3 regions of the Psychrobacter sp. M4 genome follow, and region 2 is predicted to be linked to each of the others. Evidence: riboswitches for the same ligand, from Rfam matches in the RefSeq annotation. Region 2 holds a riboswitch; each other region holds the start of a gene.
What was found. Region 2 has a riboswitch for thiamine pyrophosphate ahead of tenA (thiaminase II). Riboswitches for the same ligand answer to the same signal wherever they lie in the genome.

Region 1: linked by a shared signal. The riboswitch ahead of thiC (phosphomethylpyrimidine synthase ThiC) and the one ahead of tenA (thiaminase II) in region 2 are both predicted to bind thiamine pyrophosphate.
Region 3: linked by a shared signal. The riboswitch ahead of thiM (hydroxyethylthiazole kinase) and the one ahead of tenA (thiaminase II) in region 2 are both predicted to bind thiamine pyrophosphate.

Annotation. Positions count from the first base shown of each region.
Region 1 is NZ_CM146740.1:142,377-148,339, reverse strand. Features, by position in the region: gene argH (argininosuccinate lyase) at 1-1,127, shown strand, start outside; gene ACR63N_RS00640 (oxidative damage protection protein) at 1,201-1,491, shown strand; TPP riboswitch at 1,587-1,721, shown strand; gene thiC (phosphomethylpyrimidine synthase ThiC) at 1,967-4,003, shown strand; gene ACR63N_RS00630 (fructose bisphosphate aldolase) at 4,118-5,008, opposite strand; gene ACR63N_RS00625 (EamA/RhaT family transporter) at 5,263-5,963, opposite strand, start outside.
Region 2 is NZ_CM146740.1:1,407,011-1,412,973, forward strand. Features, by position in the region: gene nrdA (class 1a ribonucleoside-diphosphate reductase subunit alpha) at 1-1,501, opposite strand, end outside; gene ACR63N_RS05895 (YbeD family protein) at 2,054-2,434, opposite strand; gene ACR63N_RS05900 (class I SAM-dependent DNA methyltransferase) at 2,646-3,344, opposite strand; gene tenA (thiaminase II) at 3,404-4,051, opposite strand; TPP riboswitch at 4,199-4,315, opposite strand; gene rpoD (RNA polymerase sigma factor RpoD) at 4,550-5,963, opposite strand, start outside.
Region 3 is NZ_CM146740.1:957,219-963,181, reverse strand. Features, by position in the region: gene ACR63N_RS04150 (HAD hydrolase family protein) at 1-606, shown strand, start outside; gene ACR63N_RS04145 (cysteine protease StiP domain-containing protein) at 621-1,790, shown strand; gene ACR63N_RS04140 (HpcH/HpaI aldolase/citrate lyase family protein) at 1,894-2,946, shown strand; TPP riboswitch at 2,963-3,051, shown strand; gene thiM (hydroxyethylthiazole kinase) at 3,107-3,907, shown strand; gene thiE (thiamine phosphate synthase) at 3,921-4,580, shown strand; gene thiD (bifunctional hydroxymethylpyrimidine kinase/phosphomethylpyrimidine kinase) at 4,577-5,359, shown strand; gene ACR63N_RS04120 (DMT family transporter) at 5,393-5,963, shown strand, end outside.

The DNA.
Region 1 (5,963 bases), 1.3 Mb from region 2:
TGAACGTTGAATCGCGCCTGACTGATATCGTAGGCGCAGTCGGCAAGAAACTGCATACCGGACGTAGCCGTAACGATCAGGTAGCAACCGATATTCGTCTTTGGCTACGTGAAGAGACCGATAATATTATTGCGCTACTGGTGCGTTTGCAAAGCGGCTTGCTTGATTTGGCCAAGCAGCATACCGATACGATTATGCCAGGCTTTACCCATCTGCAAACCGCGCAGCCAGTAAGCTTTGGTCACCATGTAATGGCATGGTTTGAGATGCTCTACCGTGATACCCAACGCCTTGTCGACGCGCGGCGCCGTATTAATCAGCTACCGCTTGGCAGCGCCGCTCTTGCTGGCACGACTTTTCCAATAGATCGCACTATTACCGCTGAACTGCTCGGTTTTGAAGGTATTTGCCAAAACTCCTTGGATGCGGTCTCTGATCGTGACTTTGCTATTGAATTTACCTCCGCTGCGTCCATTTTAATGATGCATCTATCGCGTATGAGCGAGGAGATTATCCTATGGATGTCGGCGCAGTTTAACTTCGTACAAATACCAGATCGCTTTTGTACCGGCTCCTCAATCATGCCGCAAAAGAAAAACCCTGATGTGCCGGAGTTGGTACGTGGCAAAGCGGCGCGGGTCTTTGGACAGCTGATGACTTTGCTTAGCCTGATGAAAAGCCAGCCACTGGCGTATAATAAAGACAACCAAGAGGACAAAGAGCCGCTATTTGACTGTGTGGATACGTTGACCGGCTCGCTCCTCGCTTTTGCTGATATGCTGCCGAACATTGTCCCAAACAAAGAGAATATGCGTGCGGCCACTATGAAAGGCTACGCAACGGCTACTGATTTGGCCGACTATCTAGTGCGTAATGGCGTTGCTTTTCGTGATGCCCATGAAGTAGTTGGTAATACTGTCGCTTTGGCTATAAAGGAAGGCGTTGACTTGAGCGATCTGTCTTTAGCACAGTTGCAACAATTTAGCACTGCGATCGGTGATGATGTGTTCGACTTTTTGACGCTCGAGGGCTCACTGGCTGCCCGTGATCATTTAGGTGGTACTGCGCCCAATCAAGTCAAGCAAGCCGTTATTAATGGTCGTGCACGCCTAAAGGCTTTCGCTTAATTGGATCAAAACAGTAGACAACCAAACCCACTACCAAACTAATAATTATCACACTAATAATAGGGAGTTACTCATGGCTGATACTTTTAATCCCCAAGCTAATACAGTTTTTTGCCGTAAATACAAGCAAGATCTACCAAAAATGGTCAATCCTCCTTTTCCCAATAAAAAGGGACAAGAGATACAGGAAACAGTTTCTGATAAAGCATGGCAAGAATGGCTTGAGCAGCAAACTATGCTGATCAATGAAAACCACCTTAGTATGATGGATCCTGAAGCTAAGAAGTTCTTAACAGAGCAACGTGAGAAGTTTTTAAATAACGAAGATTACGAGCGCGCGCAAGGCTGGACGCCTGAGAAATAAGTTTATTGCTGTTGTTTTTAGAACTACTACATAAGCCAGCTGACAAATAGCTACTTATCCTCATAAAAGTTTGCTAGTATAAAAGACTCACAACACTGACAGACTCGGGGTGCGGTGTATTTTAGTTTAACTGCTTTTTAAAAGCACTTAATCAAAGTACATTCGCTGAGAGACCACCCGTTGAACCTGATGCGGTTAATACCGACGCAGGGAAGTCTTCAGCAAAAAGTTTACATACAAGCGACGCGCAGAAATGCCTTTTTCATAGTCACTGTTTTATTAGTCATTGCTTTGATACAGCTTTAACTTTAAAAGTGATAATAGATAAAAGCGACGTCTAATTATTGATTAAAACCGTCTATTACTATTCGCTTTATTACTTTGACCGTTTTAACTCAATCAGTTTTGTTTGTGAACCTTTGCTTCCTCCGCGCTCTGCGGTGTTGCTTTTTTAAACAACACGCTAGGAGCACCTATGACGACTCAAGCCCCCACTCAGACCAAAAAATCAACCAAAGCCGATGCTTTAAAAACACCTGCCCATCGTCATCAAAAAGACGCTCGTTTTGAAGAGGACGCGCGCGATTTACATCGCATTCTTCCAGCCTCCAAAAAAGTCTATATCCAAGGCTCAAGACCAGATATTCGAGTGCCAATACGCGAAATCACTTTGGATCCCACACCTATTCAAGGCGTCGATGCGTCCAATTGGGAGCAAAACCCGCCTTTTTATACCTATGATACCTCAGGCGTATATACCGACCCTACTGTTGATGTCGATCTCACTAAAGGTCTGCCAAAACTGCGCGAAGGCTGGATAAAAGAGCGCGGTGATATCGAAGAGCTTAGCGGTCTATCTAGCTCATACGGTCAAGCGCGTGCTCGCGATATCACTACTGCTAATCTAAGATTTGCCCATATCGACAAACCGCGCCGCGCTAAAACAGTCGATGGCAAAGCAGGTAATGTCACGCAAATGTATTACGCGCGCCGCGGGATTATCACCCCTGAGATGGAATATATCGCCATTCGTGAAACTCAAAAGCAGCACGAGCAGACTGATATGCGCCAGCATGACGGTGAAAGCTTTGGTGCCAATACCCCTGAAATTATCACCCCTGAGTTTGTCCGTAGTGAAGTCGCAGCTGGTCGCGCCATTATCCCTAATAACATCAACCACCCTGAATCTGAGCCGATGATTATCGGTCGCAACTTTTTGGTCAAAATTAATGCCAATATCGGTAATTCAGCGCTTGGCTCCTCTATCGACGAGGAAGTCTCAAAAATGACGTGGGCGACGCGTTGGGGCGCGGACACTATCATGGACTTATCTACAGGTAACCATATTCACGAAACCCGTGAGTGGCTGATTCGTAACTCGCCTGTGCCTATCGGTACGGTGCCTATTTATCAAGCGTTAGAAAAAGTCGATGGCGTAGCAGAGGATCTGACATGGGAGATATTCCGTGATACTTTGATCGAACAAGCTGAGCAAGGCGTCGATTACTTTACCATTCACGCTGGTGTGCTTTTGCGTTATGTACCGCTGACTGCCAACCGCTTAACGGGTATTGTCTCACGTGGTGGTTCTATCATGGCGCAGTGGTGTTTGGCGCATCACAAAGAGAGTTTTTTATACACTCATTTCGAAGACATCTGCGAGATTATGAAGCAGTACGATGTCGCGTTTAGTCTTGGTGATGGACTGCGCCCCGGTTGTCTGCAAGACGCTAACGATGAAGCACAGTTTGGCGAACTGCGTACATTAGGAGAGCTTACGCAAGTGGCGTGGCAGCACGACGTACAGGTGATGATCGAAGGTCCCGGACACGTGGCGATGAACCGTATTAAAGAGAACATGGATTTACAGCTTGAGCTGTGTAACGACGCGCCTTTTTATACCTTAGGACCACTGACCACAGATATCGCGCCCGGCTATGACCATATTACCAGCGCTATTGGCGCGGCGATGATTGGCTGGTTTGGCACCGCGATGCTGTGCTACGTAACTCCCAAAGAGCACTTAGGTCTGCCTAATAAAAAGGATGTCAAAGATGGTATTATCACCTACAAGATCGCAGCTCACGCGGCTGATCTAGCCAAAGGTCATCCGGGAGCGCAAGCACGCGATAATGCGTTGTCCAAAGCGCGTTTTGAGTTCCGCTGGGATGATCAGTTCAATCTAGCACTCGACCCCGATACCGCGCGTGAGTATCATGACGAGACGCTGCCTAAAGACGCGCATAAGTCGGCGCACTTTTGCTCGATGTGTGGACCGAAGTTTTGCTCGATGAAAATCACTCAAAACGTGCGCGAGTACGCCAAAGGTTTGGACAATGCTGTGACGCCAAGTACCGGCGATCTTAAGGATGCCAACCACCGTATCAAACAAGTTGATACTGATCTGGTCGAGCAAGTAGGCGCAGGCACTCCTGAAGAAGTACGTCAAGGGATGGAGGAGATGAGTGAAAAGTATAATCGTGAAGGTCGTCAGCTGTATAAAGAGGTCTAGTCTGAATGATTTAGCTCTGTATTTGCATCCGTAAAAAAGCCCTGCTTTTAAGTACTCACTACTTATTTAGCAGGGCTTTTTTTTGTTAGAATTATTTTCTCATTTCAATAGCCACTAGACTTTTGACGCCTCATAAATCTCATTAATCGAATGATCAATAGTATCGGCAAATTCCTCATCGCTTTGTTGTTTGCTCAAACCTTCGGTAAAGGCACGTGAGAAACTAGCAATCATACCCGGATTCTGCTCAAGCTTATCACAAGCCTCTTTACGGCTATAACCACCTGATAACGCTACGACTTTGAGCACCTTTGGATGATTAATCAGCTCTTGATAAAAACCCTCTTCTTCTGGCAGAGTCAACTTAAGCATGACTTGATGATCATCGTCGAGATAATCCAAATGACGTAAGATCGCTGTTTTTAATACCAGCTCACAGTCGTGTTTTTTGGTGCTATCAATATTGACTTCTGGCTCTACGATAGGCATAAAACCTTTTGAGAGAATTTGTTTAGCGACATCAAATTGCTGCTGCACTACTTTCTCAATACCATCGACACTAGGCTCGTAAATGACTGAACGCATCTTAGTACCAAACACTGGATACTTTTTAGCCTTATCTAATAGCGCATTTAGACCTGGTATCGGACGCATTACTTGTACGCCATCCATTTGCTCAGCAAGACCTTTATCTACCTTTAAAAAAGGTACGATATTTTTATCTTCCCAAAGATAATTAGCGGTAGGTTTACCGTTAACTTCGCGATCCATAGTGTCTTCGAATAAAATAGCACCAAGGACGCGCTCATTATCAAAGGCATTACAGGTCATGATACGAGCGCGCATCTCATGTACTAAATCAAACATGGATTCATCATTATCATATTCATCGCCGCTTACGCCGTAGTTCTCTAATGCTTTTGGCGTACTGCCACCGCTCTGATCGAGCGCTGCAATAAAACCTGAACCATTCTTTATCTGTTGTAGTTGCTTTTCGTATTCCATTAATCGTACATCCTATGCTTATTGGTATTAATTAAAGTTAATAAAAGTCAAATTTTATGATTCTATATTAAAAAATATAAAACACTATGCATACTGTTTATCTAATTATAAATAACCTTACCACAAGACATATCAGGTGCCTATATTCAATAAGTTAACGAAACGCTTATTTTAAGAACAGTTGTTGGTATTTTGTAGATTATCATTACGCTTTATTATATATATTGCTACCAGCATATACAAACTGAACCTTTTTATGCCAAAAACAATACCACTACGCAGGCTACTGCTAATATGAGCCCTATTACATTAACTCGGTTCAAAGATTCTTTAAAAATACCTACCCCGATGAGTGTCGCAACTGTGATAACGCCCACGTTCATGCCGGTAAATACAATACTCGGCGACTCAGATAACACTTGATGAGCACGCACATAAGCATAAATGTTACCCATGTTCAGCGCACCTAGCAACAGCCCTGCTACCAGTGCCTTGCCTTGCCAGCGTACCCGTGTAATGAGTAGATAGATGAATAATAATAAGCCGGCCAGTCCAAAGCTTACCAATAAAGTCAGCGCAAATGCCGCTCCTTGTTTGGCAACCTGCTTAAATAAAATATCGATAATACCGTAGCCTGCCCATACCCCAAATAGCCAAAGTGGTGTCTGCCGAGCCGATTTATTAGCAGTATTATCTATAGCCTGTTGATGCGGACGATAAACCAATGCTCCCAAAGCTAGAAATCCTAATATCAGTCCCAATATACGAGTTCCTGTTAGTATTTCTCCAAATAAAAGGAATGCGGCAATAATGGGAATAATTAAGGATAGACGCTGGGCGGCGTCAGTTGCGACCATACCAACCGCTGCAATAGCTCGGCCTAGAATAACGAACACAGCAGGCAACAAAACTCCAAGGGCAATAATAATGCTCCATACGCTGCCAAGGGTACTTA
Region 2 (5,963 bases):
GATAGTCTTGATAGTCGAGTAGGGCATCAAGTGCGCGCACGATCAGCTCGGCCGGCTCTTCGATGTCGCTAACGTTGTCAACTTTGCCTAGGTTCACCGCTGATAGCGTACATAGGGCAATCTCGCCAGTTTCATCGTTGATGTTATCAAGAGGCTTCGTCGGTAGGGCGATCTCCATACACAGATTGGATTGGCGAATCGGCGCAACGGTGGCGTCAAACGGACTATGGGTGTTGCAATGGTCGACGTTTTGAATATAGATACGGCCCGTGCTGGCGCGCTCTTGCATCATCAAGCTAAATAGATCCGCTGCGGGGACTTGGCGCTGACGAATAGATTCATCGCCTTCATATTTGGTGTACAGCTCTTCAAACTTATCTTGATCTTCAAAGAACGCATCATACAGACCGGGCGTATCATCAGGCGAGAATAAGGTAATGTTTTGCCCTTTAATCAGACGTGTATAAAGGGTCTTATTAATTTGCACGCCGTAGTCCATGTGACGGACACGGTTATCTTCCACGCCGCGGTTATTTTTTAAGACCAATAACGACTCAACTTCTAAATGCCATAGCGGATAAAATAGAGTTGCCGCGCCGCCACGAACGCCACCTTGTGAGCAGCATTTAACCGCCGTTTGGAATAGTTTATAGAACGGCACACAGCCAGTATGCTGCGCTTCACCGCCGCGAATCGGGCTACCAAGGGCGCGAATACGCCCTGCATTGATACCGATGCCTGCGCGCTGCGACACATAGCGCACAATGGCGCTGGTAGTGGCATTAATAGAGTCAAGGCTGTCGCCGCATTCAATGAGTACGCATGAGCTAAACTGGCGCGATGGGGTACGCACACCAGACATAATTGGCGTTGGCAAAGAGATTTTGAATTCTGAGGTGGCATCATAAAAGCGTTTGACATAATTCATACGCTCAGCTGGGTCATAATTAGCAAACAGACACATACCGACCAGCATATATAAAAACTGCGGGCTCTCAAAAACGGTTTTAGAGACGCGATCTTGCACTAGATACTTGCCTGCCATTTGCTCCACTGCCGCATAAGCAAGATTCATATCGCGCCAATGATCCATATACTCGTTTAATTCATCAAACTCGCTACGGCTATAGTCTTGCAGTATATGCTCATCGTATTTGCCAGCGTTGGTAAGTTTGGTAACGTGGTCAAAAAGGGTAGGCGGCTCAAACTGGTTATAGGCAATTTTGCGCAGGTGAAAAATGGCGAGGCGAGCGGCTAGATACTGGTAATCAGGAGTGTCTTCTGAGATCAGATCAGCGGCTGATTTGATAATAGTTTCGTGAATATCGCGGGTTTTGATGCCTTCGTAGAACTGAATATGTGATTTAAGCTCAACTTGTGAGACTGATACATTTTCTAAACCGTCCGCGGCCCATGCGATTACCTTATGAATTTTGTCTAAATCAATAGGCTCTAATCGTCCATCGCGTTTGGTCACTTGAATATTATCGATATGTGTCATGTTGTCCTCGTAAAGTTGATTGCTAAGATCTACGTGGTAAGTAAAACCAGTCTTATATTTTTAGCACGTCATAGTCTATTACAAAGCTAGCTGGCTAAGTTTTTTTAAGCAAAGCATCAGCGCAGCTCATAGTGACAAAGAAAATCACTGAGCACTAGATATAGCGTGTTTTTTAGTAGATAGGCACAATATAGCGGGAAAATTTTGAAAATGCTATATTGATTTTAGCGTGAATATATGTTGCCATGAGGTGATAGCGAGCCAAAATTTTGGCAAAGGACGGCAGGATAAGGGTTAGCGCGGTTGTGTTAAATCTTAAAATAATTTGTAAAGAAGTCGTTATCGTTTTCTTTTTATTTATCGACAAATAATTGGTTATTAGTAGTAGACAAAATGCGAATACAAGATGGCTGCAACAACGCTGCTGATTTTACAGGAGCGCATAAAAAATCGCCACCTTTATAAGTGACGATTGTGGTATTTATAAACTTACTTACTTAAAATATCGCAGTGGTTTTCTAGTCCTAGCACTTACTTTTACAACGCTACGTTTTATACAACCATACGTACCGTTTTGGCCTCATCAAGAGCAGCGTAAAGCGTATTGACTTGCTCGGCGGTGGTCAGATACAGATTGACTCGTGCTGAGTGAAAGCGGCCTGTTTTAGAAGGTTTAACCTCGATAGACGCCAAGTCGAACTCTGGGAACTGGCTACCAAGGATGAGTTTGACCTCATTTAATAGCGTTTCGTGCTCGCCTTCGTGACCGATAATACTCATAGGATAGTCCATGGGGAACTCCCACAGCTCAGGGTTTTGAATATCGGTTTTTTTACCTTTTAAAACACCATCGTTGGCGACCAATTCGGTTACTTTAACTTCTCTTTTAGTCTCTTGGTCTTGATTGGTGTTGTTTTTTGGATCATCACTCATAGTAGTTACCTTGTTTTTATTGAAATGATAGCTTTCGGGTTAATAATGTTATCTAGTGTATTGACTATTTATGATGATGGTGTGGTCATTATTCAAGTGCTACGATAGGTGTGAGCTATAGTAGATGCTCTAATTTTTTTACCAATAACATTTTATAAAATGCTTTTTTGTTCACAGTATAGGCCGCAGACTATAAGGCCAAATTGGTAAGCTATTTTTTATAGCCACAAATGGCTACATAGTCGCCGCGCTGATAACCTTCGATCACTTCTTGCACGTTATCATTGGCATACATAGGATGCGTCAACAATGTTTGCGCGTATTCAAAACCTGTAAACCCACTGGCCTGCATGGCCCTGATTTTCTCCTCAGAGGTGCGCCAGTTTGCCGATTTTACCAGTTCAATGGGATAAGGGTCATTAGGGGTGATATGCGCAAGTAGCGGATGCGTCCAAGTATCTAAAGAGGCCGCTAGATTGTAAAGAGTGGCAAAACCGCTCTCTTTTGGCACATCAATGAGTATTAATTTGCCGCCAGTCTTTAGGGCAGCAAACGCCTTGTTAATACATAGATCCAAATCGCTGATATAACTGACACTGCCATTAAACAAGATAGTATCAAATTTACTAGGTTCGATGACGCACGCTTCAGCAGGACTGATATCAACTTGCAAGCCACGTTTTTCAGCGATCGCTGCCATATCCTTTGAAGGTTCGACCCCATACTTGATAGAGATATCAAAATCCTTTGCTAATAGCATCTCAAAGAGCCCGCTACCACAGCCTATAGATAGTATTTCACTATCCTTGTCTAAAAAGTAGGCGACCAGTTTTAGCTCACTGGCAAGTAAGTTTTGGTTATTTAAGAACCAGCTGTCATAAGCGTTTGCGTGTTCATCAAATACAGCCATAAGATTTCTCCTCAGGTTTGGGTGTTAAGTGATCGTAATTTTCTCTAACAACTGCTAATTTAAGACAGCTCTAAAGCCATCTGCCAGAAATTAACTTCCATACGACAAGCGGTATTAAATAACTGCTGCAACTTGTTGACTTGAGAGGGGACAGCTTGTGTCAAGAGCTCATTAATCTGAGCTTCATTTTGTACTGTGATGGCTTGAAACTCATCACTAGCAAAGACATCGATCCATGGCTGATAAGGGTTATCAGCCATGAAACCTTGGGCCTTGAGGCGTTCGCCAATCTCGCCATAACCCATCAAACAAGGGGCAATAGCGGCATAAAGTTCAATAAGAGAGCCTGACATAGCTGCATCTAGAAGATAGCGGCTATAAGCGATGGTTGCCGCAGATTCAGGGGTATTCTCTACCTCTTCAAGACTCATACCCCACTGACGACAAAAGTCCAAATACATGCCAATTTCTAGATCAAGCATGGCATTGATACCGGCTTGGCCCAGACGCATTTGTGCCAAAGTATCACTTTTATAAACACTCAAAGCCATCACTCGAGTGTAGTGGAGCAGGTATAAGTAATCTTGCTTTAAATAGTGGCGAAAGCTGTCTGGAGCAAGCGTGCCTGTCGCTAGCTGATTGACGAAGTTATGATGAATGTAATCATTCCATATAGGACAATTACGGCGTAACGTTTGATAGTCCATAGTGCTCACTTACTTTGATAAAAATATTGAGTAAGCAAATAGCGGGAAACAATAAACAAGCACGCACAAAAAAAGCCTTGCCGGTTTATATTATATAAACTGGAAAAGCTTATATAAACTGGCAAGGCATCGTTATGTGCTGAGTAATAAAGATTCACGCTTGTTTCCTACGTCAGTGCTAACTGCATCAGGTTCGCGGGTATTTCTCAGCGATGATTTTAGATATTGCTAAACTCTAAAATCAAAGCACCCCGACAAGGTTTTTTAAGAATTTTTGATAAAAGCTGAACAACTAAGTTTAAGACGTTTATCGTAAAGCTATGATAAACGAATCTAGCTATAATTAGCAAGAAGAGAAGAGTCAGGAGCCAAAAGCAAGAAGCCAAAAGCAATAATAGACAGAAGGGCAACAGGGGTTATAACCTGATTTAAAACTAGGCATAAAAAAAGCTGAGACACGCTCAGCTTTTATGCTTTTACAATTAATCTAGTTATTTATTAATCATTCTCTAAAAAAGAGCGCAGATGCTCAGAGCGTGACGGGTGGCGCAGTTTACGTAGTGCTTTGGCTTCGATCTGACGAATACGCTCACGAGTGACATCGAACTGCTTACCGACTTCTTCAAGGGTATGATCGGTTGGCATATCGATACCAAAGCGCATTTTGAGGACTCGTGCTTCGCGCTCAGTCAGATTGCCTAGTACATCGCGAGTGGCCTCGCGTAGACCTGCTGAGGTCGCATCATCAACTGGACTTGAGATGGTTGAGTCTTCAATAAAATCGCCCAAATGCGAATCTTCATCATCGCCGATAGGGGTCTCCATAGAGATCGGTTCTTTGGCAATCTTGAGCACTTTACGTACCTTGACTTCATCCATCTCTAAACGCTCGCCTAATTCCTCAGGAGTTGGCTCGCGTCCCATCTCTTGTAGCAGCTGGCGTGATACCCGATTAATTTTGTTAATAGTCTCAATCATATGCACCGGTATACGAATGGTGCGTGCCTGATCCGCGATAGAGCGAGTAATGGCCTGACGAATCCACCACGTAGCATAGGTTGAGAACTTATAACCCCGGCGATACTCAAACTTATCGACCGCTTTCATAAGACCAATGTTACCTTCTTGAATCAGATCCAAGAACTGCAAACCACGATTGGTATATTTTTTAGCAATAGAGATCACCAGACGCAAGTTAGCTTCGACCATCTCTTTTTTGGCGCGGCGCGCTTTAGCTTCACCAATAGCCATACCGCGGGCAACATCCTTCATATCATGGATTTCCATGTCGAGCTTTTGCTCATAATCAAGGATTTTGCGCTGTAATAAGATCACATCATCAACGACTTTTTCTAGGGTTTCGCTAAAGGCTGGGCTACCTTTTAAGCGTTCAGTGAGCCAATCGACGTTGGTCTCGTTGCTTGGAAAGGTCTTACGAAACTCAGCACGCGGCATACGGCCACGGCGGATGACCAGACGCATAATTTGACGTTCGTGTTTGCGCACATCATCGTAGACATCATGCATGATTGCCATGACTTGATCAGACATACGGTTATTGAGTTTGAGCATCATAAAGCGATTAGCAAGCTGCTCATAAGCTTCGACAGCTTGTGTGCTACCGCGGCCATAATCAAGTAGAGCTTGTTTGGCGATAATAAATAAGTTCTCAATCTCCTCTAAGCGTAGACGAACTTCTTCAGGATCAATACCTGTGGTTTCTTCTTCAACCTCATCATCAGCAGCTTCTATATCGTCGTCGTCCTCATCATCGTCGTCATCGACTTTAGCATTCGCTTTTGCTTTAATAACAGGCGCTTTTTCTTTTTCTTCTTTTATTCTTTCGCGCTCTTCTTTTTCTCTCTCTTTTTCCTCTTTTGCTGCTATTCTATCCTCTTCTGTTTCAGGGTCT
Region 3 (5,963 bases), 450 kb from region 2:
AATTGGTTACTTACTAGCACCGAGCTGATAGTGGTTACCGCGCGTGATCGGGATGAGATTAAGCGTGTCAAACTGCCCTTTAATAGCTGGCAAGTTTTGACCCATGGCGCAATCATTTTGACATCTGACGGCGAACTATTTGATAAATGGCAACAGCATATCTATAACAAGCTTAAGCCCTTGCAAGATAAATTGAGTCGGCTGAGCGAATTATTCGCTAAACATAGCCAAAATGCCAATAGTCATTTGCGCTTTACTCCACATGTAGACATCTTTAATAATGAAAAGTTAACTATTTACCTTGCTATCAAACATGCGCAAAAAGATCATCAAGCGCTAATCAAATTAGCAGCACAGCTACCGACGTTAATACGTGATTTCGAGCAAGATTTTTATGTGCATGTAAACGCCAATAATCTAGCGATTCTACCGCATGCTATTCATAAACGCCACGCCGTACAGTTTCTATTGGATAACCATTTAGATCATGAGCGGCCAAGCTTTGGTTTTGGCGATAGCTTGGCCGATTTACCTTTTTTACAACTATTAGACTGGTACGGTATGCCCAATCATGGTCAGCTGCATGGACAACTTGATACTAAATAATTTATAGAGTAGTTATGACTAATAAAATGACTCAAGCTTTAGAGAAATTTGGCTCAGGAAGCTATCTGCCCTCCGATGTCACCGTGCTCCTTGATATCGTGGATAAAGACGCGGTCGCTGATGTGCCGGTTAGCCAAAAAGAGGTACTGATTCAAAGCGGTCAGCGCCACTACTCCGATATGCTGACGCTGGAACAAGTACCAACAGCGAAGCATGAGCAGCTGTATCAGCAAGCACTTGAGCAAGGAGCGGATAGAACCGCAAGTGATATTGCTAATTTAGCTTATACGCTGCATGATATCTTCAACGAAGCAATTGACGATAAGCAGCCGCTAGTATTGGTTAGCTTAGTACGAGCAGGTTTACCAATTGGTGTATTGTTACAGCGTGCCTTAACAGATACGAATAGCGCTTATCGTTTGCCAAGTGTGCATTATGGCATCAGCATTATTCGCGATCGCGGTTTAGATACTGTCGCTTTGCAAATGATACTTAGTGCTTATCCAAACAGCCCTATCGTATTCGTTGATGGCTGGACCGGTAAAGGGGCAATTTATCAAGAATTAGCACGCAGTCTTGAGCCGTTTAACGATATGAATCACGCTAACTTTGTCAATATTTTTCATCGAGGCGAAAATGTTATACCACTACTTACTCTTGCTGATCCAGCGGGCGTCGCTTGGCTGGCAGCAAGCATCGATGACTGGCTTATTCCCTCAGGACTGCTCAATAGTACCGTATCAGGACTGATATCACGTACGCTATATACCGAGCCGCAATTGGGGCTACATCGCAGTGTATTTTATGATAACTTAGTAAGTATAGATCACAGTTTGGCATTTATCGATCATATCGATGCTGTACGGCAGCGCCTAACCTTACTACCGCAGCGTCTACCGACCTTTAAACAACCACGCTACCAAACCGCGGCTTTAATCGATGAATTGGCAACGTATTATCGAATTGATAATCGCAACCGTATCAAGCCAACTATTGCAGAAGCGACACGGGCGATACTGCGCCGCGATCCTGAACGTATTTTGCTTGCAAGTGCTGACCACCAAGATACAGTACTGCTACGTCATTTATGTAAGGAGCGCGATATTGCTATTAGTGTGTTAGGTGCTAAAATACTGCCCTACCAAGCCATCACCTTGATCAAACAGCGCATGACAGAGAGTTAGTTATCAGCTATCAATATAAGTGTTTGCTGTTCTTAGCTCTGCATGTTTGACCTTTATACTCATTCTAATCCCTATACTCATTACTATTTAGATAGCCGCTATTATGCCAGATAAACCATCCAGTCTTTATAATTATACTCAGTCCTATGAGCATCTCGTTACTGAGCGTCATGCGATGCTAAGGCCACAGACTCATCACCCGTATCAGCTGGGTGCTAGCCTTTATATGCCTGCCACTCGCGAAGATATTTGGCAAGTGATTAAGCGTGATAGATTGCCGACAATCAATAGTATTATTATTTGTTTAGAAGATGCGGTCAGTCATACTGATGTGGAGCTTGCCATGATACGCTTGCAAGAGCTGCTTGCTACTTGGGCGGCGCATGTCGATAGCATCAATGAGCCTTCAGAACCTACAGATGATCAAGCAAAGCAGCCGACGCGTCCTTTAGTATTCGTACGCGCGCGTAATCCTATAATGCTACAAAAGCTCGCGAACTTTAAGCATATTGAGCTGCTCGATGGTTTTGTATTGCCCAAAGTCGATATGTGTAGCTTGTCTGATTGGCGACTGGCTTGTCAAAATTTGAGCCGAGATCAACTATTGATGCCGACACTTGAGACAGCAGCTCTATTTGACCCCAATCATAATCAGGAACTGGCCATTGGTTTTAAAGAAGCTTTTAACCAGCCTGTCTTTGCGCTACGGATTGGTGGCAACGATTTATTTGCCGCGCTGCGCCTGCGTCGTCCCAAAAACAGTATCGTCTATGACACCCCAATTGGTACGCTTGCCTATCAGCTACTCGGCTGCTTTGTACCGCATGGTTTTTATCTAACAGCGCCCGTGTTTGAGTATTTAGATGAGCCTATGCTATTTATGCAAGAGCTTAATCGTGATGTTAGTTTGGGACTGGTGGGTAAAACGGTTATTCACCCCAGTCAAATTGCGCTAGTTCAACAAGCTTACTGCGTGCCAATGAGCATCTTAGATGAAGCACAAGCGATCCTGCATGAGGAAGCCAAAGCCGTATTTAAATACAACAATACTATGCTCGAGCCTGCCACACATCGGGCTTGGGCAACTGAGATCGTTAATCGCGCGCAAGTATTTGGTACGATTAATGATGGCAATATTGATTATAAACCGCTATAGTAATACCAGTAAATAACGTTATTCACAGGGGCGCCGTAAGGCTGAGACGTACCCTTTGAACCTGATCCAGATCATACTGGCGTAGGGAGTGTATAGCAATCATCATCTCTATCATGATTCTATGTATTTTCCTGCCCATCATTTTAACCATGGAGGGGAAATGCAACCGCAATTGATACATTCTTGTTTTACCTCATTTCGTAATACAGTACCTTTAGTACATAACATCACTAATTTTGTCGCTATGAATACCGCTGCTAATGTTTTATTAGCCGCTGGTTGTTCGCCTGCGATGGTGCATGCTTTCGATGAAGCACCAGAATTTGTGCATTTAGCAAATGCTCTCACCATTAATATTGGTACGCTATCTCCTGAATGGCTAGCCAGTATGCTTGCTACCGTCAAAGTCGCTCATGAATCAAATATCCCTTGGGTTTTAGACCCTGTTGCTGTCGGCGCTACCACTTACCGCCGGCAAAGCTGTGAGCAACTATTAGCATTCAAGCCCGACATTATCCGTGGTAACGCCTCAGAGATTTTGGCGTTAGCGGGTATGGGTAGTCAAAGTAAAGGCCCTGACAGCGGTGATACCGTGGAAGCTGCCAAAATAGCGGCTGAACACCTCACTCAATTTGCCAAAGTAGTCATCGTAACGGGCGAGATTGACTGGGTCACTGATGGCTTACAGCAATGGGCGATTCAGCACGGCGCACCTATGATGACCAATGTGACTGCAATTGGCTGTGCGCTAACAGCTCTTATCGGCGCTTTTGCTGGCGCTAATCGTGATCATTTGGCAGCGGCAGCAATCAGCGCTTTATGCTATTACGGGCAAGCGGGCGAGATCGCTGATACCAATGCTAAAGGGCCAGGCAGCTTTTATGTCGAGTTTTTAGATGCGCTTTATATCTTGGATGCAAAGACAGTTTCTAAAAACGCTAGAGTGACTGAACATAAATAAAAATAGGTGGAATATGACTAAACATACTACTCAAACGCTAAGCAAACCCAGCGATGCATTGAGCTTATATTTGGTGACCGATACTGCCATGTGCAGCCAGCGCGGCCTGATCGATACCGTTTGCGCCGCTATTGAAGGCGGAGTCACTATGGTGCAATTGCGCGACAAACACAGTAGCGATGAGGCGTTATATCGGATAGCTTGTCAGCTTAAAGAAGCGATCGCTGGACGCGTGCCGCTGGTACTCAACGATAGAGTGCATATTGCCAAAAAAGCTAAGCTGGATGGCGTACATTTGGGTCAGGGTGATATGTCCATCACTAAGGCGCGCTCATTGTTAGGCGCAGACGTTTGGCTGGGACTGTCTATTAATACGCTAGAGGAATTAAAAGTCGCCCAATCAAATCATCTTACGCAGCTAGATTATTTTGGTGTGGGTCCTGTGTTTGCCACTCAAACCAAGCGCAATCATGCTACTCCTATTGGTATAGAAGGTCTAGCAAAGTTAGTCGCTGCAAGCCAGCTGCCCACTGTCGCCATTGGCGGTATTGATCAAAGTAATGCGGCGCAAGTCTATGGTTCAGGGTGTAATGGTATCGCTGTGGTATCTGCGATTTGTGCGGCGCAAAACCCTCAAGTCGCTGCTAAAAACTTATTAGGAGAGCAAGTATGATCCCTAACATTTTATCTATCGCTGGTACCGACTGCACGGGCGGCGCGGGTATTCAAGCCGATATCAAAGCCATTAGTGCCAATAGCGGCTATGCGATGAGCGTCATTACTGCGGTAGTGGCACAGAACACCCAAGGCGTGCAGCAGATCCAAATGATGTCCACCGAGATGGTACGCGCGCAGCTTGATTCTGTATTTAATGACGTACGTGTCGATGCGGTCAAAATTGGTATGCTTGGCACAGCGGAGATTATCCGCTGCGTCGCTGACGCTCTAAAAGCCTACCAGCCCAAAAAAGTCGTCCTCGATCCAGTAATGGTCGCCAAAAGTGGTGATCGTTTGCTTGATGCCGATGCGTTATCAGCAATGCGTGAGCTATTACCACAAACAGGGCTTATCACCCCAAATTTGCCAGAAGCAGCTGACTTACTTGGGGTAACAGAAGCTAAAAGCCGCGAGGAGATGATCACCCAAGCCCAGCAATTGGCAGTGCCAACGTTTTTAAAAGGTGGTCATCTGCAGCAGGATGAGTCGCCAGATCTCTTGAGCACTGACGGACAACTGCATTGGTTTGAAAGCGCGCGCATTAATACCAAAAACAGTCATGGTACCGGCTGTACCTTATCAGCAGCGATCGCAACCTACTGGGGGCGCGGCGATGCGCTTGAAGTGGCTTGTGAGAAAGCCAAAACCTATCTCACAGGTGCACTGCGAGGCGCAGATAAGCTCGATGTCGGACAAGGACAAGGTCCTGTGCATCATTTTTATGAGTTTTATTAGAGCATGTTAAACCTTCATAAATAGGCACTACTTATGTCAAAAAAAGGATTGCCCTCTCCCTACGTCATGTTGGTATTAGCACCGCTGTTTTGGGCAACCAGTAATGTCACCGGTAAGTTGGGTAAAGGCTGGCTGACGCCTTATGAGATGACGTTCTTTCGCTGGTTTATCGCGACACTCATTTTATCGTTTTTTGCACGTAAGTTTATCCGTCAAGATTGGCCCGTGATCAAACAGCATTGGCTGTGGCTGCTTATTGTTGGTGGTAGTGGTTTTGCTTTATTTAACATCATACTGTATAGCGCGTTCTCGTTGGGCGCAAGCGTGGTCAATGTCTCTATTATTACGGCACTTATTCCCTTTGGCGTGATTTGCTTTAGTGCTTTTATTTATAAAGACCAGCCTCATTTGTTGCAATGGCTTGGCATAGGCATCGCTTTTATGGGTGTCATTTGGATCCTTACTCAAGGGCAACCACTGGCTTTGGCACAGTATAATTTTGCTTTAGGCGACTCTTTGGCTCTGCTCACTACAGGGATTTATATCGCCTATTCGATTGCACTGCGTCATGCGCCCAATATTCATTGGGCCAGTATGATCTGGG